DNA from 3 places in the Dissulfurimicrobium hydrothermale genome. Region 3 is predicted to be linked to each of the others. Evidence: riboswitches for the same ligand, from Rfam matches in the RefSeq annotation. Region 3 holds a riboswitch; each other region holds the start of a gene.
What was found. Region 3 has a riboswitch for cobalamin ahead of LGS26_RS06100 (sirohydrochlorin cobaltochelatase). Riboswitches for the same ligand answer to the same signal wherever they lie in the genome.

Region 1 (10,508 bases), 390 kb from region 3:
GGCCAGCGCTATCCTTACCAGATAATCAGGCGGATCAAGCTCGAGAAATGGATCATGATGCCTCAGGGCGACTATCTGAAACGGCTCGGGGAGCCCCCATCTTTCAGCCAGTCTGGCACCCCAAAGCTGGTGATCGACCCCCCATAGCCATTCAGCCTCCTGCCTAGTGGTGCCTTCCTCCTCCGCGAGCCTAATCATGACCATCGGTGCCTGCGCCATAAGTACCAGCCATCCGATATCGTGTAACAGCCCGAGTGTATAAAGATCGGCCTCTTCCCCGCCATCAGGCGCAAGGTCTTGTGCTATGACAGCGGTAGCGATAAGGTGCCTCCAGAGGGCCTCGGCGTAAAGGCGAACCTCGGGGGCTACGGTCAAGAAACGCTCTGACATGACGACCCCAAATGTGATTCTTACTATCTCTTTGAAACCGAGAAGCGATATCGCGTGTTTTATGGATGTAACCTCTACCCCTATGGAATAAAATGCATTATTTACAACCTTGAGCACCCTGATCGCCATGGTGGGGTCTCGGCTTATAATATCGGCCAGATCAGATATCTTTTTTTTGTCATCGCTTGCAACCGCAAGTAGTTTATGGACAACTGAAGGAAGGGTTGGTAGGTCTTCTCCCGCCCAGTCTATGGTCAAAATCTGTCTGCAAGACCTTGCCATCAACAAGTCCGCCTTCAAGCAATTCAAAAAACCCATGCCTGGCCTATCCATTCAATTGCCCAACCAACCGGATAGAGGCTGTGGACAGGATATCCATATTAAAAGGAGTCCAACCGGAACAGCAGCACAGAGGTTTTTTATTTCTATCACAAAATGAACATGAATCTCATAATTTTTATACTATTTCATCTAACAAATGGCAACGGATTTATTTATTGCATGCCTTTATTGCAGCCTCTTATCCAATAAAAATGCATCCCGACAGAAAGATCATAATCCTTTTCAGTTTTATAGTTTTAAAACAGCCACTTAAGCCCTGCCCAAAATGTCCTTGCCGGCATCGGATAGTTAGGACGTAAACGTAGTTCCTATCAAAATAGACAGCACCTCAAAAAAAACGACGGGTTGTATGCCCCCATAAATATGGAAAACATACCTGCAAGGATCGGGGACAAAAGCACTATCCATACCACCGGCCTTTTACTGCGCAATTTTATCTATCTCCCCATAGGAAACCCCGAAGACATTCCTGTAAAAGCGGTCAACCACACCATCGAAATCTACGTCCTTGAAATATTCCGGATAGGTCTTCATGGCCATCCAGAGGGCGATGGGCGCAAGCCTCGGAGACCATGTCGACCATTCAGGGGCCTTATAGACCCTGCCGTCTTTTACCGCCTTTATACACCTCCACTGGGGGTTATTAAGGATGTCCAGGGCCTTATATGGCGCATATCCCCAGATGAAGATTACATCAGGATTCCAGGCGATTATCTTCTCCATGGATACATCGGCGCTCCCGCCCCAGCCTTGTGTAATAGATGATGCGGGATTTACCGCACGGATCTCCTTGAGCACGTCGGCCAGGAGGCTGCCCTTACATGCAACGCTTGTCGGTCTCCCTCCGTAGTAAACCCAGAGGACCCTTCTTATCTTGTCGGCAGGTATCCTGGACACCCTTTTCTGAATGAGCCTGAAGATCCCTTCCATCTCGTTGATGGTCTTCTCTGCCTCTCTTCCCCTCCCAAACAGCCTTCCAAAAAGATCTATCACACCATAGAATTCATGAAGGGTCTTCGGGTTTATCTCTATGACCCTCAATCCGTTTTGCTCCATGAATCTTACCGTCTCATGGGAGTATGACCATGTAATGACAATATCGGGCCTGAGTCTAAGGAGCGCCTCTATGTTCACATCAGCCATGCCGCTGGCTACAGGTACGACATTGTCCTTCCAGTCCGGCTTTGCGGCCTTGAGCAGATTATCATGAGCATATGTATAAGTGCTGACGCCGACGACCTTGTCCCAGATATTCAGAGCAGGGATCAAATCACTGGGACCTACGAGGATTACGGCTCGTTTCACAGGGACCTGTATCTTGACAGCCCTGCCTAGATAGTCCTGACAGGTTATTTCCGCAGCCCACGATATGGACGCCGAATATATCAAGGCCAGAGGCAACAGAGACATGATCAACCGCACCCCTGCGCGTCCGCCGACAGCAATGACACTTTTCCACAGCCGCCATTGCGGGGGGCGCCTATGCCCAGCCATGCCCTGATCATGGAGTTATGCAAGGGTCTCATCGGCGCATCTCAAAACAGCCACCTTGCCCCGACGGCTATAGTCCTGCCAGGCATGGGATAGCTCAGGACATATTGATACGCCCTGTCAAAGAGGTTTTCCACAGACGCCGTAAGTTCAAGGTGTTTTATAGGTCTATAGGAGCCTTTTATACTGACGACGGTAAAGCCACCCTTGTTTACCACGACCTTTCCATACGATGGCGGGCTCCAGTCCTGCACCTTTTCACCCCCTGTGTAATTTGCAATGAGCCTGGCGTCCCACCTCTCCTGACCGGCCTTCACGCCGAACGCCCCGGTCCATCTGGGGGTATAGAGAAGCGTTTTTCCGTATTTGCCGATCTCAAGCTCGTCCTTGCTCGAATATCTTGTGAGGTAGGTGATATTGGCAAACGGCTCAATGGATAGATTTAACCCGGCCGCCAGCCCCGCATCATAAGAGATATTGGCCTCAATGCCCTGGATGGCCGCCCCGTCAACGTTTTTAAAGGTCTGGGCCTTGAGCGCACCGTCGTAATAGCTCAATATCTTGTCTTTAAAGTCCGTATGAAAGAATGTGAGACCACTCTTAAAAAGACCTTTTGAATACCCAAGCCCTGCGTCATATGTCGTGCTCTTCTCAGGTCTTAGACCCGGATTCCCGATATAATGCGTCCCCCAATCTGATACATAGTCTGTCGCCAGCTCGTCAGGCGCAGGCGCACGGAAGGCAGTGCCAATGCTTCCCTTGAGCTCGAAGCTATCTGTGACTTTATATACCAGCCCACCCCTTTCCGTCACATGGTCCAAGGTTTCCTCCCTTGGATTAAGGCCCTTTATACCTGCTGTTGAAAGTATCTTGTCCTCGAAATAGTCATAACGAAGCCCTGCACTCAGCAAAAGTTTTTTATTGAGCAGACTGAGCCTGCCTTCTGTAAATGCGCCATAGCTGTCATATCTTGAATTCGGGCTATAAGGCGCACCTATGTTTCTCGAACTATCAACCTCTATCCTGTCCCATTGGCCGCCTGTGACAAGCCTGAAGTCACCGCCAAGATCGAATGTCTTTTGAAGATTAGCCCCCTGCGTATATGTATCTATCGATGTGATATTTGAGTTGCCGGGGCCGAAATTCATGCCCCCATGCCATTCGCCCTTTTCGGTTACGTGATAATAGCCTGCGTCGATCGTTTTTGTCTTGTATTCCACATCAACGCCGTCCCTTTCCTTCCTGTCAAAATTATCAGGATCAGGGGCATATCTCGGCCCTGGAGAGCCTATGGCCCATCCCCTCCAGTGCTGAAGGCCCATGGATATGTGATGGCCGTCGAGAAACTTGTAACCCAGACGTAGCGACGCCGTCTCGTCGTTATAAGCCGTATTCCTAATCCTGCCGTAGTTCCTGGTATCATAGTCATCCTCTGACGAACGGCTGCCGGAGAAATAAAAATCAAAGGGCCCCTTCTTTCCGCTCAGCTCCGCCTCTGGTCTCCAGTAGTCGTATGAGCCGGCCTCGCCGCCAATGGAGCCGTGGACGCCCTCTTTTCTCCCTTCTTTTGTTATGACGTTGATGACACCACCCATTGCAGAAGAGCCGTAGAGGACAGATGCAGGGCCTTTTACTATCTCAATCCTTTCGATATCGTCAACAGGTATCTCTGCAAGATTTACCGTGCCTGCATAATGGCCATTGATAAGGACAAGCACCCTGCTTTTCAGCTCACTCATAAGATCTGTTGTCAGGCCTCTCAATTCAATTCTGCCTGTAAGTGCGCCTGGATATTTGTGGACATGGCCGATCCCAGCCTCTGCAATGAGGTCTCCGGCATCCCTGGCGGTAGAATTCTTTATGTCTTCCTGGGTGATTACCTGGACAGATGCAGGGACGTCTTTTTCAGGCTCCGCAATCTTTGTTGCAGTTACGACGACCTCGCCCAATGGCATGGCCGCTTCATCTGCAGACGCAGAAGCGGCAAAAAGGATAAGAACCAAGGAAAAAATAAGATTTATTGCTGAAAATAGCGTATTTTTCATCTCTTCCTCCCTCGAGAAGTCTGTTGTTGAGTTTTCATGGTCTGGATAGGTCTTCCGGCTTAAGGGCAACGTCAATTTCCTACTCGCCCGCCTTCCCATCATGGTGTTACCCAGGACAGTGGCTTTAAATCGGGCTTTCGTTCCCTTTTACGGCTGCGGGGCAGCGGGAGAATCACACTCCTCTTCCCTGGCATCCAAACTATAGTATTTTTAGAAATTCCTTATCGATTTAAAAAACATGCGGTAATCGCCTGCAATCACCCCCCTTCAAAACCGTATACAACTGGTCAAAAACCAAAAACTCCTACCTTTTTCATCTGTACCATCTCAACAAGGCAGTCGGCTCTCAGTCCTTCAATAGTATGATAATCAGCACCAAGCTGTGACGCTATCTGAAGGGCCAGATCGGTCTTGATGAACCCACTCTTGTCTTCTGTATCCACAACGATGTAATCTGTCAAGCTCAATTCACTGAGGAGTTGGGCCATCTTTCTGACCTCTTCACCTATCGGGGCCCCTGAAATACCCTGGTTGGCCCTACCGTCTGTTATGAGCACGCCGATAGCCCTCATTTCAGGCGATTTGACCGTTGCCCGTTTGATAAGTCTGTAGGCCTCCAAAAGCCCCGCCGCCAAAGGGGTCTTGCCGCCGACAGGGATTTCCCTCAGTCTCCTTGAGGCGTTTTCAACGCTTGATGTAGGCGGCAGTATGACCTCGGCCCTGTCTTTTCTAAAGACTATCATGGAGACCCTGTCTCTTTTCTGATAACAGTCCATGAGCAGGGACTGGACAGCCCCTTTGGTCTCCACCATCCTTCTCCTGGCGCCCATTGAGCCCGACCCGTCCACAACAAAGACTACGAGGTGACCCATCTTTTTCTCCCTCTGCTTGAATCTCAGGTCATCGTCGCGAATCAGGATCACCTCTGTCCTGCCCCTTGCCTTTTGATGAGGGGCCGCGGCCCGGAGCGTTGCATCGATGGCTATATCATCCTTCTTTCTCTGGACGCTCTTTACATACCTGCCGCTCTTGTCCCTTGACCCTGTCTTTGTCCTTCTGCCGGATACAGACCGGTTTACCCGGTCCTTTCTGAGTATTATCCTTTTTGTCTTAAACAGCCCGCCGGTCTCAAAGACCTCTTCTTTGGGGTTTGATTCCATCTGTTGGCGGCCGCCGTCATCCGGCCCGTCCATTCCGGCCTGATCGGGGCGGGACCCATCAGGCTCACGGTGTTTACCGCTCGATTGAGACCCATGCTGTTTCTCCTGCCCGTCAGACCCTGTCTGTTCCCCGTGTTCCTGACGCCCCTCCTGTTGTTCCGTCTGCTGCTCCATCTGCTGCTGTTGCTGTTGCTGGGATACCCTTTTCCTGTGCGCAAGCACAAGAGGGGCGACGGCGTCCACGTCATCCCTCGTCACTTCTTTGCGGCCGCAATAGGCGGCATGGGCCCGTGCGGCATACATGAGATATATGTCGCCCCTCGATCCGGGGATATTGTTTTCAATGCACAATTGCGCGATATAATCCCTTGTCTCAGCCGGGATGACCGTATCTTTCAGAACAGAACGACAGGAACGGATCTTATCCCTCAGGCATCGGTCCTCCCTGCTCAAAGACCGGCCAAAGACATCGGGCGCCGCCTTTTTAATAACCTCTATCCTCTGCGGCCCTTCTTTTAACCCTTCCCACAAGACCATCATACCGAAACGGTCGAGCAGATGGGGCGAAAGCACCCCTTCCTCCTGGTTCATGCTTGCAACCAGGATAAACCGTGAGGGATGTCTCAATGCAATCCCTTCCCGCTCAACGATGTTTTCTCCGCGGCCCATGGCCTCGAGGACAAGCGAGGCTATATCGGGTGAGAGCAGATTGACGTCATCAATATAGACAACGCCACCATCGGCGCGGCCCAGGACACCAGGCTGAAAGACCCTCCTGCCTGTCTTTATCGTATCTTCAATATTTACGCCCCCCATAAGGGCGTCTTCCGTGATATTGAGCGGGAGGTCTATAAAAGGGAAGGCTTCAGGCAGTATCTCTTTAAAAAGCCTTGAGAGCGTTGACTTGCCGCTCCCCTTTTCACCAGCGAACAAAACACCCCCACAATTAGGATCTATGGCATTTAAGATCAACGCAAGTTTCGCATCGTCATGCCCGACAAAGTCACTGAATGTCATGCCCGCAGAACCCCGGTAAGCGCTGTCTCAAGCCTTTCCATACCTACCCCCATCTCTTCAAATGGAAGCCTCTTCATTCTGTGGCTCAGGGCGAGCTGGGCCACATCCCTGATGTCATCATCGCTTATGGACACCCTGCCCCTGAAGGCGGCCAGGGCCATTGCCGCCTTCATCATCACGATATCGGCCCTGTGGCCATCGAGCTCAAGCGAGGTGGTGACGCCTACGATTCTTTCAAGTGCAGCATCAGGAGGTATGATACGGCCGAGCCTCCCCTTTGCCGCCATGATCCCCTTTGAAAGCCCATCCTGTTCGGGCTGCCAAACAGCTGCAAATGCCTCTGGATCGGCATCAAAGGCGGCCCTTCGTCTGAGTATCTCTACCCTCTTCGCCTTGTCCTGGATCGATCCAACCTGCACGCACAGGCCGAACCTGTCCAGGAGCTGCGGCCTTAGGTCACCTTCCTCAGGGTTCATCGTTCCTACAAGAATAAACCTTGCAGGATGCGTAAAGGACACCCCCTCCCTTTCGACCGTATTTACCCCCATGGCCGCCGAGTCCAGCAACAGATCCACAATATGGTCTTCAAGGAGATTCACCTCATCGACGTATAAGAAATTCCTGTTTGCAGCGGCAAGTATCCCGGGCTCAAATCTCTTTTCGCCTTTTTTGATGGCGTGTTCGATATCGAGCGTGCCTATCAGCCTGTCTTCCGTGATACCGAGCGGGAGCTCGACGACCTCCATCTTCTTTCTTTCACGTTCAAGACTGCCTTCGCTCTCCAATATCTCCCTGCACCCGCTGCAAAGAAGACCGTCCGGATCGCAGTTAAAAGGACACCCTTTCACCACATCGATCTCAGGGAGGAGTTCGGCAAGCGCCCTCACTGCCGTGCTTTTGGCGGTCCCCTTCTCGCCCATTATCAACAACCCGCCTATCGATGGGTTTATCACGTTCAATATCAATCCGGTCTTCATCTCATCCTGGCCGACTATCGCAGTAAACGGGAATATCATTTAAGGACCTCCTCCATCTTTTTCTTCCATGCCTCCACCTCTTCCTTAGTGACAATATCTATGCCGCCTCCCTGAAAATCGCCCTTAATATCACCCATCCGTTCCTCGATCCACCCCTCTATCTCCACATACAACTGGGTCAGGGCCTCCTTGACATCTGGCGCAGGGTCCCACAGGCCCCGCTGAGCCACCTCCATCAGTCTCCTTGCCATCTCCTCCAGCGCCCATGGATTGTTCTCTTCAAAGAATCTTCTGTTCTCCTCATCCATCATGAAGGTGCGGGCTATCTCATCGAATATCCAGTCATCCACCTCTTGAGTGGTCGCCTCCCATCCATAGACCCTCCCCACCCTTTGCGAGATATCGCCAGCGCCCTTGTATCCATGCCTCTTCATCCCCTCAATCCACTTCGGATTGAGCAGTTTGCTCCTGACCACCCTTCTTATCTCGTCCGCCAGGTCGCGCACCTCGACGTGTTCCGGCTCCCTCGTATCGCCGTAATAGGTCTTGACCTCCTTGCCGGAGATGGTCCTTGCCGCTGCGGTCATCCCCCCGTGGGTCCCGAAATAGCAGCAGCAGCCGAAGAGGTCGTATTCGTCCGTTACGACCTTGTTGTAGGTGACGTCAACGGTCTTGAGATTTTCGGCCAATTGTCTGTGTCTTTCAGCGCCGAATATCCCTTTGCCGTAGGCATAACCGTTCCAATAGACAAACACATCGGAGAGGTCCTTTTCTTCCTTCCAGGCGGATGCATATACGGCAAGATTGACGCCGGCCTGATAGGTGCCTGGCTTTGAGGCGAATATACGAAGCGTTGCGTCGCGCCACACGTCTTTAGATGATCGGTCATCATCCCCGATCCGGGCCAGCGTATGTCTTCTTATATGGTTCATGTCAAGCGGCTCATCCAATGAGGCGACCGCCTGTACGGCCTCGTCCAGGAGTTCCATGCAATTTGGAAAGTTGTCCCTCGTTATGCCTGAGACACGAATTGTCAGGTCTATCCTCGGCCTGCCCAACTCGGCAAGCGGGATTATCTCAAACCCCTTTACCCTTCCGTTGGAAAGCCATACAGGTCTCACCCCGAGGAGATACATCATCTGGGACATCCCCTCGCCATCCGCCCACATGATGTCGCTGCACATCCAGAAGATAGCGATATTTTCAGGATACCTGCCTTCTTCGCTCAGATGTTTTTCAATTACGGCATCCGCCAGCCTCCGCCCAACTTCCCACGCGGCCTTCGTCGGGATTTTATAAGGATCTAGAGAATAGAAATTTCTCCCGGTCGGCAGGATGTCGTCCCTGCCGCGTGTGATGAGCCCGGATGGCCCGGCAGGGACATATCCTGCCTCAAAGCCATGCAGCAGGGCATCTATCTCCCTTGATTCCTCGATTCTCCTGTTTAGATCGAGTATCCTTTTCTTGATCTTTATCCATGGGTAAGTATTCCACTTGACATTTACGCCTTTGGCAATATCCAGCAATGCATCTCCATCCGCGTTGAACATCTTCACCCCTCCATATTTATTACCTCTTCGATCAGTCTTTTCCCTATGCGGTCTATCTCCTCCAAAAGCTCACCATGCCCCTTTTTTCTGACGGGATGGACGCCGCCCGGGTTGGAGAGTAGTTCGCTCAAATCCAACCCCATCATCTTCGCAATCTCACGCCTCAATGAAACATCTTCACCGGCGTCATATCTCAAGATCGAATAGATAAAACCTGCCCTCCTTTCTCCTTCAGGCAATTCTCCGAATACATGCATACCGTCCTGAATCTGGGTGTTTCTTGTCCTCGACAATGCGCCGTGGGCCTCCCTGACTATTTCGTCAAAGGGCAAGGCGTGAAGTCCTTCGTCGTCCAATTCACAAAGCCCCACCCTTTTGACCCTTCCCGTCCCTTTATCGACGGTAGAGACCTTTATCTCCTTATCCAGGTTCGTCTTCTTTATTGCATCCATTATGAGATGCTCAAGGGCATGGACCCTGGCCTTATCCAGACCCTTCACCTGTTCGTATTCGCCCAGAAATCGTCCCAGCTCCTCCAGTTCCTCATACACCCCCCCTTGTGTCATCACCGTCTGCATGTGGTCAACAAGGGTCGCATAACTACGACGTTTTGCAATTGTGCCCTCTGGCGGGTTGTCGGCATTGTAGATATAGAGATGAGGGATATGACCTATAGCTATATCGGGGTAGCAGTCTCCTGAAAGGGCCGTGCCTTTGCCCGGCAGGAACTCAAGATTCCCATGGGTTCCGACATGAACGATCGCATCCGCCTTGAAGTCATACTCAAGATAGCGATAGGTCGCCATGTATTGGTGAGGCGGGGGGACATCAGGGTCATGGAGTATCTTACATACCCTGCCGTCACACCTGGCGCCTGCGCAACCACGCTTTGGCTGTACGCATACCACTGCATTCCCATAATCAACCCCTGTCACAAGGATCTTTCCATCATGGACCATGGCGGCAGGAATCCCATCTTTTTCTACCCCAGGAGGATCGCCCCAGGCCTCGCACACCCTCTTTCTTACGGTTTCAGACAGGGCATTGAACCACTCCTCGTATTCCTCCTTCGTCACCATCTTCAATACGCCACCCTTTTCTACGATTTCATCGGTTGTCGTCCACCTGAATTCTGATATCGCCTTTCGATTCATTATGGCATCAATGAGTTCCTTGCCGTCCTTCGGTGGAACGACATCATAACCCGCCGCCTTCATTTTATTTATTATCCTTGCGACAGACTCCAGGGTATCGAGATGAGCGCCCGCCCCGACAGTTGCCTCGACTGATGCGCATGGATTATTATGGAGCATAAAGGCTATCTTACGCCTACCTACAGGCCTTCTTTTCAATCTTATCCAGTTTGCCACCCGTCTTGCCAATTTTCCCATTCTTTCTTCAAAGGCAATGCGTTTATCGCCTCCTTTTTCTTTGAGCCCGCCTATAATTATCGGCTCTATCCTGCCCTCGAACTCCGGCATCGCAATAGACCAGCCGATGCTGCTTCCATCCGTGCCATGGGGGTCACTCCACCAC
Region 2 (10,508 bases), 770 kb from region 3:
AGCTCGCCCCTTGCCGACGGCCTTATGGCCTTTGCGATGTCGGTCACCTTGCCGTCATAAAAATAGAGGCCGGTGACGGCATAGCGCGACCTCGGGATCTTTGGTTTTTCTTCGATATTTATGACCCTGCCGCTCTTGTCGAATTCCACTACGCCGTAACGCTCAGGGTCTTTTACTGGGTAGGCAAATATGCTCGCACCGGTTTGTTTTTGTGAGGCCTTTTTGAGCAATGCCTGTAGGTCGTGGCCGTAAAAGATGTTGTCGCCGAGCATTAGTGCGCAGCTTTTGTTTTCAATGAATTTCTCCCCAATTATGAACGCCTGGGCGATACCCTCGGGCCTTTGTTGTACACCATAAGAAATGTTGATTCCCCACTGGTTGCCGTTTCCAAGGAGTTGCTCAAAGCGCGGGGTGTCGGCAGGGGTCGAGATCACAAGGATGTCCCTGATACCTGCGAGCATTAGGGTGCTGAGCGGATAATATATCATCGGCTTGTCATAGACGGGGAGGAGCTGCTTTGAGACCGCGATCGTTGATGGATAAAGCCTTGTGCCTGAACCACCCGCGAGGATGATCCCTTTCATGGATTCCACCCCCTATCGCCGTAATTGAGCGCCATCCATGCCTTGTATGTCCCGGTTTTTATGTTTTGCACCCAGTCCATGTGCTCCAGATACCAAGTTACCGTCTTACGGATGCCATCTTTAAAATTCTCTTTTGGCTGCCAGCCTGTCTCGCACTTCAGCTTGCCTGCATCAATAGCATAGCGGCGGTCGTGGCCAGGCCTGTCCTTGACATTGGTTATCAGGGATGAATAGCCCTTGCCTTTTGGATCGGGACGCAGCTCGTCCAATATGGTGCAGATAGTGTGTACGACATCCAGATTGGTCTTTTCGCTGCCGCCGCCTATGTTGTAGGTCTCGCCCGGTCTGCCTTTGGCCAGGACGATCTTGAGCGCCTCGCAGTGGTCGCCGACATAGAGCCAATCACGTACGTTTAGCCCATCTCCATATATCGGAATCGGTTTGCCTTCGACGGCGTTAAGGATCACAAGGGGGATGAGCTTTTCAGGGAACTGATAAGGGCCGTAATTGTTCGAGCAGTTGGTGATGAGTGTGGGGAGGCCGTATGTGCGGTGAAATGCCCTCACCAGATGGTCGGACGCCGCTTTTGATGCGGAATACGGGCTGTTCGGCGCATAGGGGGATGACTCTGTAAAGGGCGGGTCATCAGGCCCGAGGGAACCGTAGACCTCGTCAGTCGAGATGTGAAGGAGGCGGAATTGCGCCCTTGCCTCTTCGTTTAGGCCTTGCCAATATGTCAAGGCCTCGCTAAGGAGATTGAATGTCCCGTTTATGTTGGTCTTTATGAAATCATCGGGTGCATGGATAGAGCGGTCAACATGGGTCTCTGCGGCGAAGTTTATGACGGCCCGCGGCCTGTGCCCTGCAAACAGGGCGCTTATAAGCTTACGGTCGTTTATGTCGCCCTGGACAAAGATGTGTCTTGGGTCGTCTTTAAGATGGATAAGGTTTTCAAGATTTCCGGCATAGGTGAGCTTGTCCAGGTTTACAACCGGCTCATCGCCTTTAGAGAGCCAGTCCACGACAAAGTTTGACCCGATAAAGCCGGCGCCTCCGGTTACAAGTATCATAATAACGCCTTTATGATTCCTAATTTATCTTTAAGGGAAGTTCTAAAAATCCATATTTTGTCATTCCTGCGCAAGCAGGAATCCAGCAAAAACAACAAGATAGATTCCCCATCCCTGGTCAGGTCAGGGACAAACTTCGTGCCCCTTCTTTCTGGGTATGCCTTTTTATACACTGTAAGCACCGACAGGACAACCAGCTGGTCAAAAATTTCAGCTATGCCGGTTGATTCAGGTCAGGCCTGGCAAAACCGTATGATATATGTGTCAATTACGTCCAAGTTGTACCCCTGTCCGCTTTCTCTTTGGGCCATTTATGGCACAGGCGTATTCTCATGTCCCTCCGTACTATGTTTGCAATAACTTATTGAAATAAATAGTTATTTGTTGTTGGTCTCAGTGTCTGACCGATTTGGCCTGATTCTTGGTTCTCTTCTCTGGAATAAAAACGAATAAAAAACGGCTGAAGGAACCAGCCGGGTTTCTTTACACCATGGTTTTGAAAAGGGGGAATCATGTCTTTGTCTACACGAAAAAAGATGGCGAATGCCATCAGAGTGCTCAGTATGGACGCCATCGAAAAGGCAAAATCGGGCCACCCGGGTACGCCCCTTGGTATGGCCGATATTGCCGAGGTGCTATGGAACGACTTTATGCGGCACAACCCGGCCAATCCCGGCTGGTTCAACAGGGACCGGTTTATCCTTTCAAACGGCCACGGTTCCATGCTGCTTTACAGCCTCCTTCATCTGTCAGGTTACGACCTGACTATAGAAGATATCAAACAGTTCAGGCGTCTGCATTCAAAGACCCCAGGCCACCCCGAGCATGGTCTGACTCCGGGTGTGGAAACGACCACCGGCCCCCTGGGCCAGGGGCTTGCCAATGCTGTGGGCATGGCGCTGGCAGAGAAGATGCTCGCGGCCCGGTTCAACCGGGATGGTTTCAACTTAGTTGACCACTTCACCTATGTGTTTGCCGGTGACGGATGTCTGATGGAAGGCATCTCCCACGAATGCTGTTCCCTTGCCGGCACCCTCGGCCTGGGAAAACTCATCCTTTTTTACGATGACAACGGTATATCCATCGACGGCCCGGTGGACGCCTGGTTTTCCGATGACACCCCGAAGAGGTTTGAGGCCTATGGCTGGCATGTCGTCCGGGATGTGGACGGCCACAATCCGGACGCCATCAAAAGGGCCATTATCGAGGCGCGCGCCCAGACCCTGAAGCCCAGCATCATCTGCTGCAGGACTGTAATCGGCTGTGGCGCGCCCAATGCCTGCGGCAAGGCAAGCTGCCACGGCGCTCCTCTCGGCCAGGACGAAATCGCGGCGGCGCGGGAGAGGCTTGCCTGGCCCTATGAACCCTTTGTGATTCCCGAAGACATTTACGCCGGTTGGGACGCCAGAGAAAAGGGTGCGCGAATGGAGCAACAGTGGAATGAGATGCTTGCCGCCTACCGGAAGAGCTATCCGGAACTGGCCTTGGAATTTGAAAGAAGGATCGCCGGCAAGCTGCCGGAATCATTTTCCGGCCAGGCCGTAGAATTTATAAAAGATATTGAAGCAGCCGGCAGGGATATGGCCACCCGCAAGGCCTCCCAGGAGGCCATAGGGAGATATGCGTCATATCTCCCTGAACTTGTTGGCGGGTCGGCTGACCTTACCAGTTCAAATCTCACCAACTGGTCGGGCACCAGGCCGGTCCGGCCTGCTTCTGATTTTGACGGCAACTATGTGCATTACGGGGTCAGGGAATTTGCCATGGCCGCCATGATGAACGGCATGGCCCTGCACGGCGGCTTCATCCCCTATGGAGGTACCTTCCTGGTGTTTTCCGATTACGCACGAAACGCCATGCGCATGTCAGCCCTGATGAAACTCCGGGTCATCTATGTGCTTACCCATGATTCCATCGGTACGGGCGAGGACGGGCCGACCCATCAGCCTGTTGAACATATTGCCAGTCTGCGTCTGATTTCCGGCATGAGCCTCTGGCGTCCGGCGGATGCAGTGGAGACCGCGGTGGCCTGGCAGGCGGCCATTGAAAATGAAAACGGGCCAACCTGTCTGATCCTCTCCCGCCAGACGCTGCCGCACATCGAGCGGCAGCCGGAACAGATGGAAAATATAGCAAGGGGCGCCTATGTGCTGAGAGACTGCCAGGGAAGACCTGAGGCGATCATCATTGCCACCGGCTCGGAGGTGGGGCTCGCCCTTGCGGCGGCCCTGGAGCTTGACAGGATGGGACACCCCATCCGGGTGGTGTCCATGCCGTCAGTGGACCGTTTTGAGGCCCAGGACAGCGAATACCGGAAGGCGGTACTGCCTTCTGATGTTGCCCGCAGGGTGGTGGTAGAGGCCGGCCACACCGGGTGTTGGCACAGGTATGCGGGCAGCAGGGGCCGGGTTATAGGGATAGACAGCTTCGGGAAGTCCGGCCCGGGCAATGAGCTGTTCAAACATTTTGGTTTTGAGGTGCAGCCGATAGTGGATACCGTGCTCAAGGTAATACAAGGGATTTAATGGGAGCCGGGATGAGAAGGACCAAGATCGTTGCCACCCTGGGGCCGGCAACAGACCCTCCCGGTGTTCTGAAAGAGATGATCGTCGCGGGGGTGGACGTGGTCCGCCTGAATTTTTCGCACGGCACGGGCCATGACCACCGCCGACGGGCCGAGGAGGTTCGCCGGATTGCCGCAGAACTGGGGCGGGAAGTGGGGATCATGGCGGATATCCCCGGCGCCAAGATTCGTATTACCAGATTTGCTGATGGTCAGGTGGACATTGCCGAGTCAGACGTCTTTGTCCTTGACCCGGAAATCCCGCCTGGGGCAGGGACCAGGGCTGGGGTTGGCATAAACTACCACAATCTTGCCGCAGATGTAGCGCCTGGGGATACCCTGCTGCTGGATGACGGCCGCATTGTTCTACAGGTGGAGAAGATAGAGCAGAAAAAAATTTTCTGCCGGGTGCTGGAAGGCGGAACGCTTTCCGGCAACAAGGGTGTCAACCGTCTGGGAGGAGGGTTGACGTCACACGCCCTCGGGACCAGGACCCGCCATGACATGGAAAAGGCCGTGGCCCTGGATGCGGACTACGTGGCGGTTTCGTTTCCAAAATGCGGGCAGGATATTATCCGGGCCAGAAAATCTCTGAACGACATGGGTTTTACCGGGGGCATCGTCGCCAAAATTGAATGTAGTGAGGCCCTCTACGCCCTGGATGAGATTATAAAAGCGGCTGACGTTGTCATGATCGCCCGTGGCGACCTGGGTGTAGAGATCGGCGAGGCCGGACTGCCGGCGGTACAGAAGCAGATCATCAGACAGACAAGATGCCTGAACCGGGTGGTGATCACCGCTACCCAGATGATGGAGTCCATGATTGAAAACCCCATACCCACCAGGGCCGAGGTCTTTGATGTGGCCAACGCGGTACTGGACGGTACCGATGCGGTCATGCTCTCGGCCGAGACCGCTGTCGGCCGGTTTCCGGTCAAGACAGTGCGCCACATGGCCCAGATCTGCATGGAGGCGGAAAAGCAGGATGTGGCCAGGACCTCCCGTCACCGGATTGACACCCGGTTTTCCCACATTGACGAGACCTTGGCCATGTCCGTCATGTACGCCGCCAATCACCTGGAGGTAAAGGCCATATCGGTGCTGACCGAGTCTGGCAAGACGCCCATGCTGATGTCGCGGATTAGTTCAGGGGTTTCGATCTACGCCCTTGCCCGTCACGAGAAGACCCTGCGGCGGATGACCCTCTTCAGGGGTGTGTACCCGGTACCTTTTGATATCACATCCGTCAGCGCCCCGGAACAACATGCCGAGGCAGCAGCCAGGCTTGTCCGGATGGGCGCCGCAATGGAGGGGGATATCGTCATCACCGCCTGCGGCGACCTTCCCGGCAAGGGGGGCGGCACAAATTCGATGAAGATCGTCAAGGTGTAATGAGCCGTCCCGCGCCGGGCCGACACGGGACGAGGGGGAAAACAAAAAAACAAAAGGAGGATATTATGGCATTTATTTCTCTCCGGCAACTCCTGGATCATGCTGCTGAGCACGGTTATGGGGTTCCCGCTTTTAACGTCAACAACATGGAACAGGTGCGCGCCATCATGGAGGCGGCGCACGAGACCGGCAGTCCGGTAATTGTGCAGAGTTCCGCCGGGGCGCGCAGGTACGCCGGGGCTGTTTTTCTGCGGCATTTGATTCTGGCCGCCGTTGAGGAGTGGCCCCATATCCCGGTCTGTCTCCATCAGGACCACGGGGCCTCACCGGCCGTTTGTGTGCAGTCCATCCAGTCGGGATTTACCTCGGTTATGATGGACGGCTCCCTCCTGGAAGATGCGAAAACCCCATCCACCTATGAATACAATGTCGCGGTCACCAGCAAAGTCGTGGAAATGGCCCATGGGTGCGGCGTGTCTGTGGAGGGTGAACTTGGCGTGCTGGGTTCGCTTGAGACCGCCCTGGCCGGCAAGGAGGATGGTGTTGGCGCGGATGGGGTTCTCGCCAGGGAGCAGATGCTCACCGACCCGGAACAGGCAGCGGACTTTGTGAAAAAAACCAAAGTGGACGCCCTGGCCATCGCCATCGGTACCAGCCATGGGGCCTACAAGTTCTCGAGACCGCCTTCCGGCGATATCCTGGCCATTGACAGGATAAAGGAGATACATGCCAGGATACCGGATACCCACTTGGTCATGCACGGTTCTTCCAGCGTGCCCCAGGAGTGGCTGATGATCATCAACGAATATGGCGGGGATATTGGTGAGACCTACGGGGTACCGGTGGAAGAGATCCAGGAGGGCATCCGGCACGGGGTGCGCAAGGTCAATATCGACACAGACCTCCGCCTGGCGTCCACCGGTGCGGTCAGACGTCACCTGGCAGAAAATCCAAAGAATTTTGACCCAAGAAAATTCCTGCAGGCCGCCACCGAGGCCATGAAGGATATCTGCCGGCAGCGTTTCGAGGCCTTTGGCTCGGCAGGCCAGGCGGAAAAAATAAGACCGCTTGCCCTGGATGTCATGGCAGAGCGCTATGCCGCTGGCGCCCTAGACCCGGAGGTTGATTGAGATGCCGGTGCTCTCTCCTTCGCTCCTTTCGGCGGATTTCGGTTGCCTGGCCCGGGAGCTCGCCGCCCTTGAAGAGGCCGGTCTTTCCTGGGTGCACTGGGATGTGATGGATGGCATGTTTGTGCCCAATATCACCATTGGCCCGGCCGTGATTGCCAGTTGCCGGAAAGACAGCAACCTGTTTTTTGACGTGCATCTCATGGTCGAACGGCCCGGTCGGTTCATCGGGCAGTTCGTGGATGCCGGCGCCGACCTCATCTGCGTCCATGCCGAGGCGGAGACGCATCTTGAACGAACGGTCAGCGAGATAGCCAGGCTTGGGGCGCGGTCTGCCGTGGCCCTGAACCCGCACACGCCTCTAGCTATGGTGGAATACCTCCTGCCCCAGCTTTATATGGTGCTGGTCATGGGCGTCAATCCTGGTTTCGGCGGCCAGAAGTTCATCCCTTTCTGCCTTGAAAAGACCAGGCGGCTGAAGGAAATGATCATCGCCCAGGATGCGGCAACCCTGATAGAGATAGATGGCGGCGTGACCCTTGAAAATGCATCCTCTCTGTCTGCGGCCGGCGCCGACATCCTGGTTTCGGGCTCGGCATTTTTTGCCTTTCCTCCCTACCGGCAGCGTCATGAGGCCTTTATGGCCGCCGTGGCAAAACAATAGTAGAACGCGAAGGCGAATGAGCAGTGACGAGACAGTACATTATAATAAATACGTCGAGGAGCCGCGCAGCGAAGCCGACAAAGTTATAATTTGGAATTGGAATACACATGCGGGAAACGGAAGACGGTGAGAGTCCGTCGCAGACGCGCTGCTGTGATCGGGTCTGACAGCATGGCTGCATCCACTGGGAAAGCCCGGGAAGGATGGGGCCGAGCAAGAGGTGCTGTCACCAGGGGGCATGCCCTGGCCCGTAAGCCAGAAGACGCCCTGCCTGTGTTTGCCTGTTGAGGACCTCGCGCCTGGGTCCAGGAGGATAACTGATGATATGCCGCCACAGCCTTTTTTCAGGTCGATCATGGCCTGTGCTGCGTCTTGTTCTCTCCTGTTCCCTCCGCGATTTTCCTCTTCATGATCTAACAAAAAAGCATCGCCAGGCAGTTATGTTGATGTTTTAGTAGCACGTTTTTTAAAAATGTGTTAAAAAAGGAGGCAGTTATGCTGACACATAACCTGGGGTTTCCGAGAATAGGACGCAACAGGGAACTGAAATGGGCCCTTGAGGGGTTCTGGCAGGGCCGGATCTCGAAGAGACAGCTTCTGGATACCGCCAGAGAAATCCGGCTTGAGAACTGGCGAATACAGAAAGATGCAGGCATTGACCTGGTGCCGGTCGGAGATTTTTCCCTTTACGACCACATCCTGGACATGACAGCGACACTTGGTGCGGTTCCGGAACGGTTCGGATTTGAAGGCAACGAGGTTGATCTGGATACCTACTTCCGCATGGCCCGGGCAGAGGACGAATCTGGTCCTGCTGCCATGGAGATGACCAAGTGGTTTGACACCAACTACCACTACATTGTCCCTGAATTTTGGCCGGGGCAGGTCTTCCGTCTTTCGTCCTCCCGGCTGTTCCGGCAGGTGCAGGAGGCCCGCCAGTCAGGGGTGCAGCCAAAACCGGTACTCCCCGGACCCTTTACCTATATTTACCTTGGCAAGGGCATGGAACCGGGTTTTGACCGCTGGGAGCACCTGGACGAGATTGTCGGGGCATACTGCAAAGTTCTGGCAGGGCTTGGCAAGGAGTGCCAATATATCCAGATGGACGAGCCGATACTTGTCCTTGATCTTGACCGGAAGATGCTTGAACGGATGATCAACGCCTACGACCGCCTGGCAAAGGCGGCAGGTAACGCCAAGATCATGATCGCCACCTATTTCGGGGAGATCGCACATCCGGCTACAGCGATTAAGATCCCGGTCGCTGCCTTCCACCTTGATCTTGCCCAGTCCCCGGGCCAGCTCGGCGCGGTGTTGGAAAACCTGCCGGACCACACGGCCCTCTCCATGGGCGTGGTGAATGGCCGCAACATCTGGCGGGTGGACATGGACTGGGCCATCGACTTGGTGTGCCAGGCTGGCAAGGTCCTGGGCCAAGACAGGATCATGGTCGCCCCCTCCTGCTCGCTCCTGCATGTGCCGATGGATATTGCCGGAGAAAATGGTCTTGATCCTGAAATCAGAACCTGGTTGGCCTTTGCCAGGGAAAAATGTTTTGAGGTCGCGGCCATTGCTGATGCGGCTTCCGGCGGGCAGCCTGACGCTCTCATCGAAAACCGGAAAATCCTGGCGGCCCGCAGGGCATGCACGCGCAGGATGGATCCCGGTGTCAGGGACAGGCTGGCATCAATCTCCGAGCAGATGTTTACGCGTAGCTCCCCTTTCCCTGAGCGGAAAAAGGCGCAGTCCGCGCTTCTCGACCTGCCTATCCTGCCGACTACAACCATTGGTTCGTTCCCGCAGACAGGGGAAATCAGGGCCATACGCAAGAGATACCGCCAAGGTGAGGCAGACCGCGAAGAATATGTCCAAAGCATGAAAGAATACATTGAATTCGCCGTGCAGCAGCAGGAGAAGGCGGGGCTTGATGTACTGGTGCACGGCGAGCCAGAACGAAACGATATGGTGGAGTATTTCGCGACAAAGCTTGACGGGTTCTGTCTTACGGAAAATGGCTGGGTGCAGAGCTATGGTTCCCGTTGCGTGAAACCCCCGATTATCTATGGTGATGTCTCCCGGCCGCATCCCATGACCATTTTGTGGTCAACCTTTGCCCAGTCCCTTACGAAAAAACCCATGAAGGCAATGCTCACCGGGCCGGTGACCATCCTGCGCTGGAGCTTTGTCAGGGATGATCAGCCGCAGCGGGATACCTGCTTCCAACTGGCCCTTGCCATCCGGGATGAGGTATAGGACCTGGAACAGGCCGGCATGAAAATCATCCAGATCGACGAACCCGCGCTCAGGGAAGGACTGCCTCTCAGACAGAGAGACCGGCAGCAATACCTTGACTGGGCCGTGGCCGCCTTCCGGCTTGCTACCAGCGGGGTCAGGGACCAAACCCAGATTCACACCCACATGTGCTACTGCGAGTTCAACGATATCATGGACGCCATCGCCAGGATGGATGCCGATGTCATCAGCATGGAGGCAAGCCGCAGCAGGATGACGCTGCTTGATACCTTCCGTGACTTCCACTATCCAAACGATATAGGTCCGGGCATAATCGACGTCCACAGTCCGAGGGTGCCGGCCATTGACGAACTGACCGACCTCCTACGCCTTGCCCTGGAGGGTATTCCCCCGGAAAAGCTCTGGGTAAACCCTGACTGCGGCCTGAAAACCAGGACCTGGCCCGAGGTGGAGGCCATGCTCAGGAACATGGTAGCTGCGGCCAGACAATTGAGAAACGAGCTGGGGAGCCGGAAAAGGTGAGTTTGCTCTCCAATCCTCAAAAAACCAGCGAAGATGCCTTTTCGGTCGGGCCCTCCATGAGACTGCTGGTCGTCGGACCGGGAAGGCAGTGTGCAACCCTGCTTGAGACCCTTTCAAATATCCAGGGCTGCATGCTTGTTGGCCTTCTGGATATTGACGCCGACCCGTCAAGCCTTGAACTGGCCAGGAGGCTTGATATTTCCCTCTGGAACGAATGCGCTCAGCTCAGGCGCTTACCACCGCCCGACATCGTACTCTTTGTTGATCAGGGACAGAAAGACTGCCTTGCCACATTTGGCTCTGAAGGGACGACCATCCTGCATGGCACCGCTG
Region 3 (10,508 bases):
TATAGCATCTATACCATCAGGGATGGCTGTATCTGAAAGTGGACTGAATTCTGTTATCCTCGCCCCCATTTTTCGGAACAGATCGAGATTGTCTTCATAATAGAAACAGAATGCCTCATCTCTTGCAATTCCTATGGTTATTTCATGCCCTTGGGTGTATCCGTCATTGTTGTTCTTAGGACCGTCTCCGCCTGTCTCGGAAATAGTACAGTCCAGATTCAAAGGCTCTTTGATTTTAACTGGTTTTATCTGGAGGTCCATAAGTCTTTCTAGATCAATGAAATCGGACACCGCACAGGAAAGCCTTTCTACAGCCTTTTTATCGAGCGGGGCGTCGTTTGCCATAAATAGCCCGAGGTGGCGGCTTGGTATCTCAAACCATTGATCCCTTGGGAGATATCCTAGAAATAGATCAGAGTTGCAATGCCTTACGATGGCGTTTTTCAATAGATCAAGGTGTCTCCGGCTCCCGACTCTGTTAAGAATTATTCCCTGGACAAGATCTGGGTCGATTACCTCAAAGCCCTTTATAATAGCGGCGACCGTTTCTGCCATTGAACGTACGTCAATGACCAGGATAACCGGTAATCCAAGGCATCTTGCGAGAGATGCACTGCTCGAGACCCCGCCGTCAAAAAGACCCATAACCCCCTCGACTACGGCTATATCCGCCCCTTTTGCATGGTCAAAGAAGGTCTCTTTTACAAAATTTTCCCCGCACATCCATATATCCAGGTTCCTTGACATCCTTCCTGTCACCATGTGGTGCAGGGTGGGGTCTATGAAGTCGGGCCCGCATTTAAAGGGTTGGACATCGAGACCCTTTGACTTAAGGGCCGCCATGATGCCAAGTGCCACGGTGGTTTTACCTACTCCGCTTTGGGTGCCGGCGATGAGGAACGTCTTCATAGAGACATTATTCACTTCTCTCCGCATATCTCTATACCACTGTCTTTAGCGGCATCTTTTATATGTCTTACAAAGATGTCTGCAAATGCATCGTTTTCACTAAGACCGTGGATGTCTGCGACCACCTTTATTCCAGCTGACTCAAGCCGCCGTTTCCACGAAGTATTAGCGTCGCCTGCCATATCATTTCGTGCATGGTCACCAGCCACTTCCATGAATGGTTTGAGCAGCACCTTTCTTATCTTTTCAGCCTTAAGTTTGTCCATGACTTGATCAAAAGATGGAAAGCCTTCTACTGTACCTATGAAGATCTTGGCATCCGGGTACATGGAGCGCATGACGTCTTGGAGTTCTGCATAGGCTCCTGACGAATAATATTTGTTTCCATGTCCCATATAGACAAGGGCCGCCTTTTTTCTTTGGGCCTCTCGGACATCTTCCGCTACAGCCCTTGCCGCTTCCTTAATATCGTCTATATACGGATGGACATCGCCGTTTGCGCCAAGTGCGGGTCTGCCTATAGCCAGCCTTTCAAACGGCATATTTTTGGTTTTAAGGGTTTTTATGGCCTCAAGCCCCTTGACATAAGAGACAAGGTCGTCGTACTCCTCGCCGTTATATATGTGTAGCGACTGAACTATTATATTAGAATAGCCTTTGTCTTGAAGGTCGGCTATGGTCGCCAACGGGCCTTTGACGCTGAAGATATCGGGCGGCAACGACTTGTTTGCTGCCTTAAAGTCCTTATCGTGTATCCTCTTGTGCCATATCTTGCGGATCATGTTTGATGTAAATGCGACCTTGACCGGTACGCCGGGGCAGGCATCTTCGACCCGTTTTTTGATATTCATGATGCCGGTAAGTGCCTCAGGATAGCTGGTTCCAAAGGCGGCAAGCACGATAGCGGCGTTTTCTCCTTTTGTCTCTTTTGCAGAGACGCTCACGGATTGCAATCCCAAAGATATTAAAAGCGTTATTATTAACCATGCTGATTCTTTGATCATTTTTTACCTCCTTAAGATCTAGTAGATTTTTTACATAAAACAAAAATCCCGAATCAAACGCCTTGGTTGATAGGCAGTTGGATTCGGGACAGCCCTTTTTATCCGCTTAAATCCTTAAAATTTATCGTTTCAGCCCAAATGGGCGGCCGTTGCTCTTTTTGCCGCGAAGAGCGCGGTTTCTTAAGACAGGCAGGTCTTCTGACTAACGGATCTTCCTAGCGGCTGCAAGTCTTCCCAGGCGATTATTATCTTGCCCAGTGACTCGTTGCAGTTGCAGCCTTAGTCCCCGATCACAGCGGCGGGCCCGTTCCTGATTTGCACAGGATTCCCTATTAAGCCTTACGACACCTGGTTTAGATTTTGGATGTAAATTATTTGCCTTAAAGGGGCTTGTCAAGATAGCGTTTATTTGCAAGGAAGACTTCGCACGCTTTTGATGGATTTTGTGTTATGGTAAATAAAAAGTAAATAAAAAATTAGATAAACCGCACAACCGGTAAAGATGCCAGAAACGATAAAAACAAGCCGCAGCCCGACTGGTTTTTCTGTGCCCTATCAAATTGTCGCATTTAGTATCTTGATGTTGTTTTCGATTGTCGTCGTAATAAGCGGCATAGGCACATATAAGATATCCATCGATGGGGCAAGGAACCTTATGGAGAAGCGGGCGGTGGACATAGCGGTGAACATTGGCATCACGCTAGACCGATTCGGCTTCAAAGAGGAGTTCTTCGAAGAGTTGATCCGCTCAGAGAGATGGAGAGATCTGGCCTTTTTAAGTTTGTATGATCAGGAAGGCACGATCATCCTACATTCAAATCCAAAACTCCTTGGTAGGGAACAGAAAGACGAATATATAGAGAAGGTTATAAGAGATGAATCTCCGCTCATACATTTTTCAACCCTTGCTACAGGCGAAGAGGTCTTTATTTTGGACTTCCCATTGCAGCTACACAAGAGGTTTCTGCGCGTATATCATTCATCTAGATTTAAAAGGGGCATGAAAAAGGATATGGATCAGGAAAAGACAGAAAAGGTATTTTGTCTCAGGGTGGCTATTCATCCATATCCTGCAAATGGGATCGTAAGGAAGGCGAATTTTCAGATAATCCTGGTAGGATTCTCGCTTGTGATACTTTGGGTGCTTGCCATTTTTTTCTTCCTTGCCTGGCGGCGCGGAGAGAGATTCAGGGCGCGGCTTCGAGAGCAGGAGAGGCTTGTGGCCCTGGGGGAGATGGCGGCGGTTCTTGCGCACGAAATCAGGAATCCATTGAGCAGTATAAAGGGGTTTGCCCAATATCATCTTGAACAGGGCGACCTATCGCCGGTCTTAAAGGAGGATATGGGTATTATCGTCGGGGAATCGGAGAGACTCGAGCGTCTTACATTCGATCTCCTGGCCTATGCCAGACCTGCTATGCCGCATGAAGAAGAATTTGATCTTGAAAAATTCTGTAAAGAGCTTGTAAGGGGTCTGGTCGTACCTTCCGACAGAATCAGCATTGTTTTAGACTGCAAGCAGGCAAAGATACGCCTGGATAAGGCTAAGCTTACACAGATAGGGATAAATCTACTTCAAAACGCGGTTGATGCTGTGCATGAGCATGGCGGCGAGGTCGGAGTCGCCATGCGATATGGTGAAGGAAGGTTTGTTATGGATGTCTGGGACAGCGGCCCAGGTCTTCCGGGGGAAGTAAGACAGCACCTGTTCGAGCCGTTTGTTACTACAAAGGCTAGAGGTACCGGGCTCGGCCTTGCCATTGTCAAGCGTCTGACAGAATCCCTTGGCGGTTCAGTAACCATTAAAGATCGAGGTCCTGTAGGGCCTACTGGAGAGGGTGGCGGTACGTTGGCAGAGGTCATTATACCGATTCCTGAGCAGGAGGAAGAATCTTGAGTAAAGAGAAGATGAAGCGGATATATATTTGTCAGTCTTGTAACTATCGATCATTTAAATGGCTTGGTCGATGCCCTGACTGTGGCGTATGGAATTCATTCACAGAAGAGATTGAAACCTGCGCAAGCGGGATATCCCTTAATGCTGGCGGTTGTCCTGAGCGTATGTCAGAGATTGCGACGCGAGCCGAAGGATGCCGCATAATCACCGGCATAAAGGAGCTGGACAGGGTCTTGGGTGGAGGGCTAGTTCCTGGTTCGGTTGTCTTGCTCGGCGGTGAGCCGGGGATCGGAAAATCCACGCTCCTCCTCCAGTTCCTTGGTCATATTTCTGGTCTCGGCAATAAGGTTTTATATATAAGCGGCGAAGAGTCGCCTGAACAGATAAGGATGAGAGCGGAGAGGCTCGGCATCGAGATGGGCGGGAAGGAAGATTTTTGGTTGGCTGGTGAGGTGATGCTCGAACGCATAGAGAGATATGTATCTGAACTGTCACCCATGTTTTTGGCGGTAGATTCCATCCAGACCGTGATTTGTGAGGATTTGGAATCGGCCGCAGGGAGCATCTCACAGATTAGGGAATCGGCTGCAAGGCTCATCCGCATGTCGAAACCGAGGGGGTTGAGCGTATTTCTGATAGGTCATGTCACAAAGGAAGGTGTCATTGCTGGTCCGAGGGTCCTTGAACATCTAGTGGATACCGTACTCTATTTTGAAGGGGAAAGGGGCCACGCCTTCAGGATATTGAGGACCGTAAAGAATCGCTATGGCCCGACCCACGAGATCGGAGTGTTCGAAATGACCGGCGCAGGTCTTAGAGAGATAGTGAATCCTTCAGAGATATTCCTTACCAGCAGATCGGAGGCCGTAGCCGGTTCGGTTGTGACGGTTTGTCTTGAAGGTACAAGACCAATGCTCGTTGAGATACAGGCCTTGGTGAGTCGGTCTTATCTTGCCAATCCCAGACGGACATCTACGGGTTTTGATGCAAATCGCCTTGCCATGCTTGTAGCTGTAGGCGAACGGCATCTGGGGACTGTGCTCTATGACAAGGATATCTTTATTAATGTGGCAGGCGGTCTCAGGATAATTGAACCAGCCGCCGACCTCGCGGTCCTGATGGCCATTGTTTCGAGCCTTAAGGGGATCCCGATCCCTGGAGGAACAGCTTTGTTCGGCGAAGTCGGGCTTACTGGTGAGGTCAGGGCTGTTACAATGTCAGGCGCCAGGCTGAATGAGGCAGCTAGACTAGGCCTTAAATGTTGTTTGATACCTTGGATGGGTGGTAAACAGTCAGATACGCCAAAGGGTCTTGGTGTGGAGTTTGTGCGCGACGTCAAGGTATGTGCTGAGCGCCTAGGCCTCTGATCCCTTCTGTGGATAAAGAAATTTATTTGCTTTCCTTGACAGCCAGATGTTATTGCCATAAATTCACAAAAATTGATGCATGTTTTTATACACGATGAAATCAACAATTTAATAATAAAAGGAGTAAAATTATGTCTGCTGACAACGTGTTGCATGTTGGTGATTCCGATTTTGACTCAGTGGTGCTTAAGTCTGACCTACCTGTCTTGGTTGATTTCTGGGCTGCCTGGTGTGGGCCTTGCAGGGCCATCGCCCCTGTTATAGATGAGCTTGCATCTGATTATGCAGGAAGGGTCAAGATAGCCAAGATGAATGTGGATGAAAATCCAATCACCCCTGGAAGGTATGGTATAAGGGCCATTCCAACCCTGATTATCTTTAAGGGCGGCAAGGTAATGGATCAGATAACCGGCGCTGTCGGCAAGGGCGCTATAGAAGCGGTCCTAAACAGGGTATTGTCCTAATGTCAGAGCCGCAACTGATCATTATAGGAGGCGGACCAGCCGGCATGGCCGCTGCCCTCTATGCCGGAAGGGCCATGATCAATACCCTTTTGATCGAAAAGATAGCGCCAGGCGGTCAGATGTTATGGACAGATAAGGTTGATAACTATCTTGGCTTTCCAGACGGGGTGCTGGCCTATGAGCTGGTTGAGAAGATGGCTGCCCATGCGAGGAGATTTGGCGTAAAAGAGATGGCAGGCGAAGTCTCTAACATCGAATCCGATGAGGCGCATGGCTGTGTGCACGTAAAGGTTGGCGATAAGCTCTTTTCCCCTAACGCCGTCATTGTGGCCACAGGGGCAAGCCCGAGGAGGCTTGGTGTAAAAGGTGAGGCTGAATTTACGGGCAAGGGGGTTTCTTATTGCGCTACATGTGACGCTGCGTTTTTCAAAGACCAGAAAGTGGCGGTTGTAGGTGGTGGCGATACGGCCGTGCAGGAGGCCGTTTTCCTTACAAGGTTTGCCAGCAAGGTCTATATTATACATCGTAGGGATCGATTCAGGGCGGTTAAGATACTGGCGCAGCGTGCCTTGTCCGATCCTAAGATAGAGCCTATATGGAATACAATAGTCGAAGAAATAGAGGGCGATAGTGTGGTCAGTGCACTTGCCCTTAGGAACAAGGTAACCGGCGAGCCGAAGAGGCTGCCGGTGGATGGGGTTTTTGTCTTTATAGGCATGGATCCAAATACAGGGTTTGTGCCTGATGCTGCAAAGAAAGACGGACAGGGTTTTTTGATTACCGATGAATGGATGCGTACATCGCTTCCAAGGGTGTTTGCGGCCGGAGATTGCAGATCCAAGCCGCTGCGGCAGATAATCACTGCTGTCGGAGACGGCGCTACGGCCGCTTTTGCAGCAGAACAATTAATCGAGTGAATTAAAGTGATCACTAAATGAGAAAGACAACGTCTCTAATCAGGTGGATCTCCGCCGCGTTCCTGGTTGTATTTTTCGTTAGCCTCGTGTCAGGTTGTGGTAAAAATATTTTCAGCCGCAATGTAAAGAAGACCGGAGAGGAGGAGATGCCGTTTTCGTCTCTGTATCCAACAAGCAAGGCAAGCAGAGGCAATGAAAAGGAGATGGTCATGGAGGCCATGTACGACTATGAAAGGGGGCTTTATTCAACAGCTGCCGAGCAATTTCAGAAGATAAAAGACCAGTTTCCTTTCAGCCCTTATGCCACATTGGCCGAGCTTCATTTGGCGGATTGTAAATTTTATGAGGGTGAATATGAAGAGGCTGTAACCCTTTACGAAGAGTTTGAAAAGCTTCATCCCAACAATGAAGTTGTCCCTTATGTGATCTATCAGGAAGGTAGATGTTACCACAGGCTCATGTCAACTGCAGATAGGGATCAGACGGATACGCGTAAACTCATTGAGACCTATGATCGCCTTTTAAAGCGCTTTCCCAATAGCCCTTATAGCTTTGAGGCAAAGAGGCGCATAAAAGAAGCCAGGCAGATGTTGGCGGAACATGAGTTGGTCGTGGCCCGTTGGTATATACGAACCGGGCAGTATCCACAGGCAAGGGCGCGTCTTCAAAATGTCCTAGATCTATACCCTGATACTCCTGCAAGCATTAGTGCTCAAAAGCTATTGTCAAAGATAGCTCATTCAGGCACAAGGGCAGATCGGGTTGCGGGTGGGCGCGAAAAAAGGGGCTGGATATATAGGCTGTTTCCATTTTAGCCATAAGGCCTTATCAACGATCGGCGCGGATTGATTTTATAAGGTCTATAAAGGCGAGTGCAAGCGGCGACAGAGTTCTGTCTTTACGCCATAGGAGATAAAATCTACGCCGGAGATCCACGCCTTTTAGTGAGGCTGCATGAAAGATGCCCGTGCGGATTTCTTCCTCGACCGCCTGTCTTGAGATTATCGCAAGACCGAGTCCGGCCTTTATCGCCTGCCGCACTGCCTCTGTACTCCCTATCTCGGCTACTATATTTAATCTGTCAAAGCAAGGCCATCCTGCGGACGTAAGCGCCCTTTCCGCTGCCAGCCTGCTGCCCGATCCCTTTTCTCTGACTATGAACGGTTCATATAAGACGTCGTTGAGGTCTATCTCGCTTAAACCGTCTAGTCTATGGCCTTTTGGGACGATCAACACCATTTGATCGTCCATGCATGGCTCAAATATCAGCTCAGGTCTTTCCAGACATGCACCTGCAATGCCTAGTTCTATCTCTCCGGATGCAACCATATCGATGATCCCTGCCGTATCACTGATGCGGAGGACAATGTTTACGTCTTTTCGTGAGGTCTTGAATCGTCCAATGAGGTCTGGCAGTAGATATTGGCCGGGTATATTGCTGCCCCCGATGCGTAATCGTCCGCTTTCACCTTTTACAAAGGCACTCATTGCCTCTTCGGCCTCGGCTACGAGATGGAGGATCTGTTTGGCATATGGATAAAGCGCCTCCCCGGCCTTTGTAGGCAGCACTTCCTTGCCCGTTCTGTCGAACAACTTGGTGTTGAGCGCCTCTTCAAGGGCCTTTATGTGGCCGCTGACAGTGGGTTGAGTGAGATATACAGCCCTGGATGCGCCGCTGAAGCCTTTTTCTTGCCATACAGCCAAGAAGATTCTGAGTTGATGGATATCCAACATAATCTATTATATCTTATTTTGATCTCGGTCAGCAGCCCGATAATAATTTTGAATAAATACCTCGGCCTTTAAACAGGTTATACGGCCCGATATAAAAGACAAGGCCTTATTTTAATAATGATATCAATGACGCCTAGTCGTTGCAGCGGCGACTTCATCGACTTCTTCCAGGTCGATGTAGATCAAGAGTCCTGTTATGTTATTGTCTGGATAGATATCGCCGAAGAGTCTAATATATCTCTTTATCTGTTCGAGATCGGTCCGTTTAGAGCCGCTTGAGGTTTTGAATTCACCGATCAGGATGCCTGCATCGCTCTTGATCACCCTGTCAACCCTGGATATTTCTCCGTTTTCATCGGCGACCTCCATCTCAACCGAGATCTCCGCGCCATCTCCCGGCCAAAAAAGTCGCCTTGCAGCCGGAAGGCAGATGGTCCTTGCTGTTTTGGCTATCCACATATGTATTTCATCTGTCGGGAATCCCGCAAAGATATCTTGGTTTTTTAGCATGATCCTTAGATATGACTCAACCGCGGTAGGTTCGCATCCTGTTTTGATCGGTCCGTTCAATAGGGACAACAGCCTGTGAACTGAATCTCCGATCCTGGCGGCATATCTCCTTGCCGCATCCGTCATGGCCTGGACATCTCTTTTTTTCAACAAATGCTGCCAACCAGGGTGTTTTTGTAGCCAATATTCCATGGCTTGCCCTGTCTCAGCTGTCCCCCTATTATCATCTCTAGTGTCCGCAAAGACTTCATGGATTTCGGGGCGTCCTAGTGAGAGGATGCCGTCACTCGGTTGCCAGACCATCTCCAAAAGGTCCTTGAGTCTATTTTTGCCACCCCCCAGTTTGGGCGGCACCAGCATATAAAGTTCATTTTCAGCCCTTGTGACAGCTACATAGAGGGTGTTCAGTTCATCGAGCCATGTCATTTTTCTTTCGTTTTCATACAGCCTTTTCAGCCCTGGCGAGAGCCCGACAAGTTTGGCCGGCAGCTTTAATACCTTAAGCCCTTCATCGGACTGTTCTACAATCCTTATCTTACTGCTGTTTACTGAGAGCCCGATAAAGGGCAGGATCACCACCTTCGATTGGAGCCCTTTTGCCTTGTGGATCGTCATGACCTTGACCGCATCAACCGAGGCGGCCCCTTTTAAAATAAATGGCTCATCCGGTCCATGCCTTATCCAGGACAGGAGGCCGGAAAGTCCGGTGTCCAGAGATTTTTGATGAAATATCTCAAGTAGGTGCAAAATGGCAGGCCAGTGCCTGGTAAACCTGGTCTTTAATTCAAGATCCTTGACGATATAGGTGGTAAGTTCATATGGCGTTAGATATCCCGAAATATCTATCAGTATTTTCAGTACAGCCTGCCAGAATCTCGGGGCCTTCTTTTTTATCTTGCTGTAAAGTGGTTGATCTCTGTCCGGTCCTATCGATTCCAAAAATCTCCATGGGTCTATTCCGACCGATGTCTTCCACCTGTCTTCGATGATCTTGCCTGTGACAACCGCCGAAAGGGCATGGTCGTCGGCAGGATTGTCGAGAAAGTTTAAAAATTGAAGGATTTCACGTACTATACCGTCTTGTCTTATATCCATCTGGCGATTCGATAGGACCGCTATGCCAGCCCGAGAGATAGCATGGGTAAATATTGCGGCCTGGTTGTTGTCTCTCACCAGTACATAGATATCCTGAGGCCTGTTGCGTCTCAATATGTCATCTAGCAGGACCAAGAGCCGCATTGCCGCATCCTCAATGGCTGTTTTGGTGTCTTCCGCCTCCTCTAAAAATTCTATCCTTACATAACCACCATTTTTTTTGCCATTCCGTCCTGGTGGCGGTTTTTGGGCGGCACTTGAAAAGCAGGAAAAGTCTGAATTAAAGCCAAGTTTTTGGTCTTCAGTCCATCTTTTCAGACAATCAGGGTCAAAGAGACTTGCCGTAAAATCCAAGATGACCTTTCCGCTTCTCCAGTTGTGGGGTAGTGCGATATTGAGTACGCCGGATTCAACGATACCTTTGAGGCTGTCAGGTTTTTTTTCAAAGACGTCCCTGTCGCTTCCCCTCCAGCGGTAGAGTATCTGCTTCACGTCGCCTACACAGAATAACGATCCACCTTGAGAGAGGGAGTTTTCTATCAGTGGTGCCAGCCCTTGCCACTGGATGAGGCTTGTGTCTTGGAATTCATCGATCAGGTAGTGAAAGAGCC

Region 1: linked by a shared signal. The riboswitch ahead of LGS26_RS07910 (TonB-dependent receptor plug domain-containing protein) and the one ahead of LGS26_RS06100 (sirohydrochlorin cobaltochelatase) in region 3 are both predicted to bind cobalamin.
Region 2: linked by a shared signal. The riboswitch ahead of metE (5-methyltetrahydropteroyltriglutamate--homocysteine S-methyltransferase) and the one ahead of LGS26_RS06100 (sirohydrochlorin cobaltochelatase) in region 3 are both predicted to bind cobalamin.

Annotation. Positions count from the first base shown of each region.
Region 1 is NZ_CP085041.1:1,648,834-1,659,341, forward strand. It holds gene LGS26_RS07900 (HDOD domain-containing protein) at 1-672, opposite strand, end outside; gene LGS26_RS07905 (ABC transporter substrate-binding protein) at 1,153-2,142, opposite strand; gene LGS26_RS07910 (TonB-dependent receptor plug domain-containing protein) at 2,268-4,268, opposite strand; cobalamin riboswitch at 4,296-4,481, opposite strand; gene LGS26_RS07915 (VWA domain-containing protein) at 4,556-6,445, opposite strand; gene LGS26_RS07920 (ATP-binding protein) at 6,442-7,461, opposite strand; gene LGS26_RS09745 (cobaltochelatase subunit CobN) at 7,458-8,972, opposite strand; gene LGS26_RS09750 (cobaltochelatase subunit CobN) at 8,975-10,508, opposite strand, start outside.
Region 2 is NZ_CP085041.1:490,120-500,627, forward strand. It holds gene rfbA (glucose-1-phosphate thymidylyltransferase RfbA) at 1-584, opposite strand, end outside; gene rfbB (dTDP-glucose 4,6-dehydratase) at 581-1,654, opposite strand; gene tkt (transketolase) at 2,173-4,179, shown strand; gene pyk (pyruvate kinase) at 4,191-5,609, shown strand; gene fba (class II fructose-bisphosphate aldolase) at 5,675-6,739, shown strand; gene rpe (ribulose-phosphate 3-epimerase) at 6,741-7,400, shown strand; cobalamin riboswitch at 7,519-7,664, shown strand; partial or broken gene metE (5-methyltetrahydropteroyltriglutamate--homocysteine S-methyltransferase) at 7,896-10,175, shown strand; gene LGS26_RS02355 (sigma-54 interaction domain-containing protein) at 10,172-10,508, shown strand, end outside.
Region 3 is NZ_CP085041.1:1,262,217-1,272,724, forward strand. It holds gene LGS26_RS06095 (cobyrinate a,c-diamide synthase) at 1-909, opposite strand, end outside; gene LGS26_RS06100 (sirohydrochlorin cobaltochelatase) at 921-1,913, opposite strand; cobalamin riboswitch at 2,085-2,280, opposite strand; gene LGS26_RS06105 (sensor histidine kinase) at 2,416-3,810, shown strand; gene radA (DNA repair protein RadA) at 3,807-5,177, shown strand; gene trxA (thioredoxin) at 5,309-5,641, shown strand; gene trxB (thioredoxin-disulfide reductase) at 5,641-6,558, shown strand; gene LGS26_RS06125 (outer membrane protein assembly factor BamD) at 6,576-7,373, shown strand; gene LGS26_RS06130 (selenium metabolism-associated LysR family transcriptional regulator) at 7,387-8,292, opposite strand; gene LGS26_RS06135 (UvrD-helicase domain-containing protein) at 8,416-10,508, opposite strand, start outside.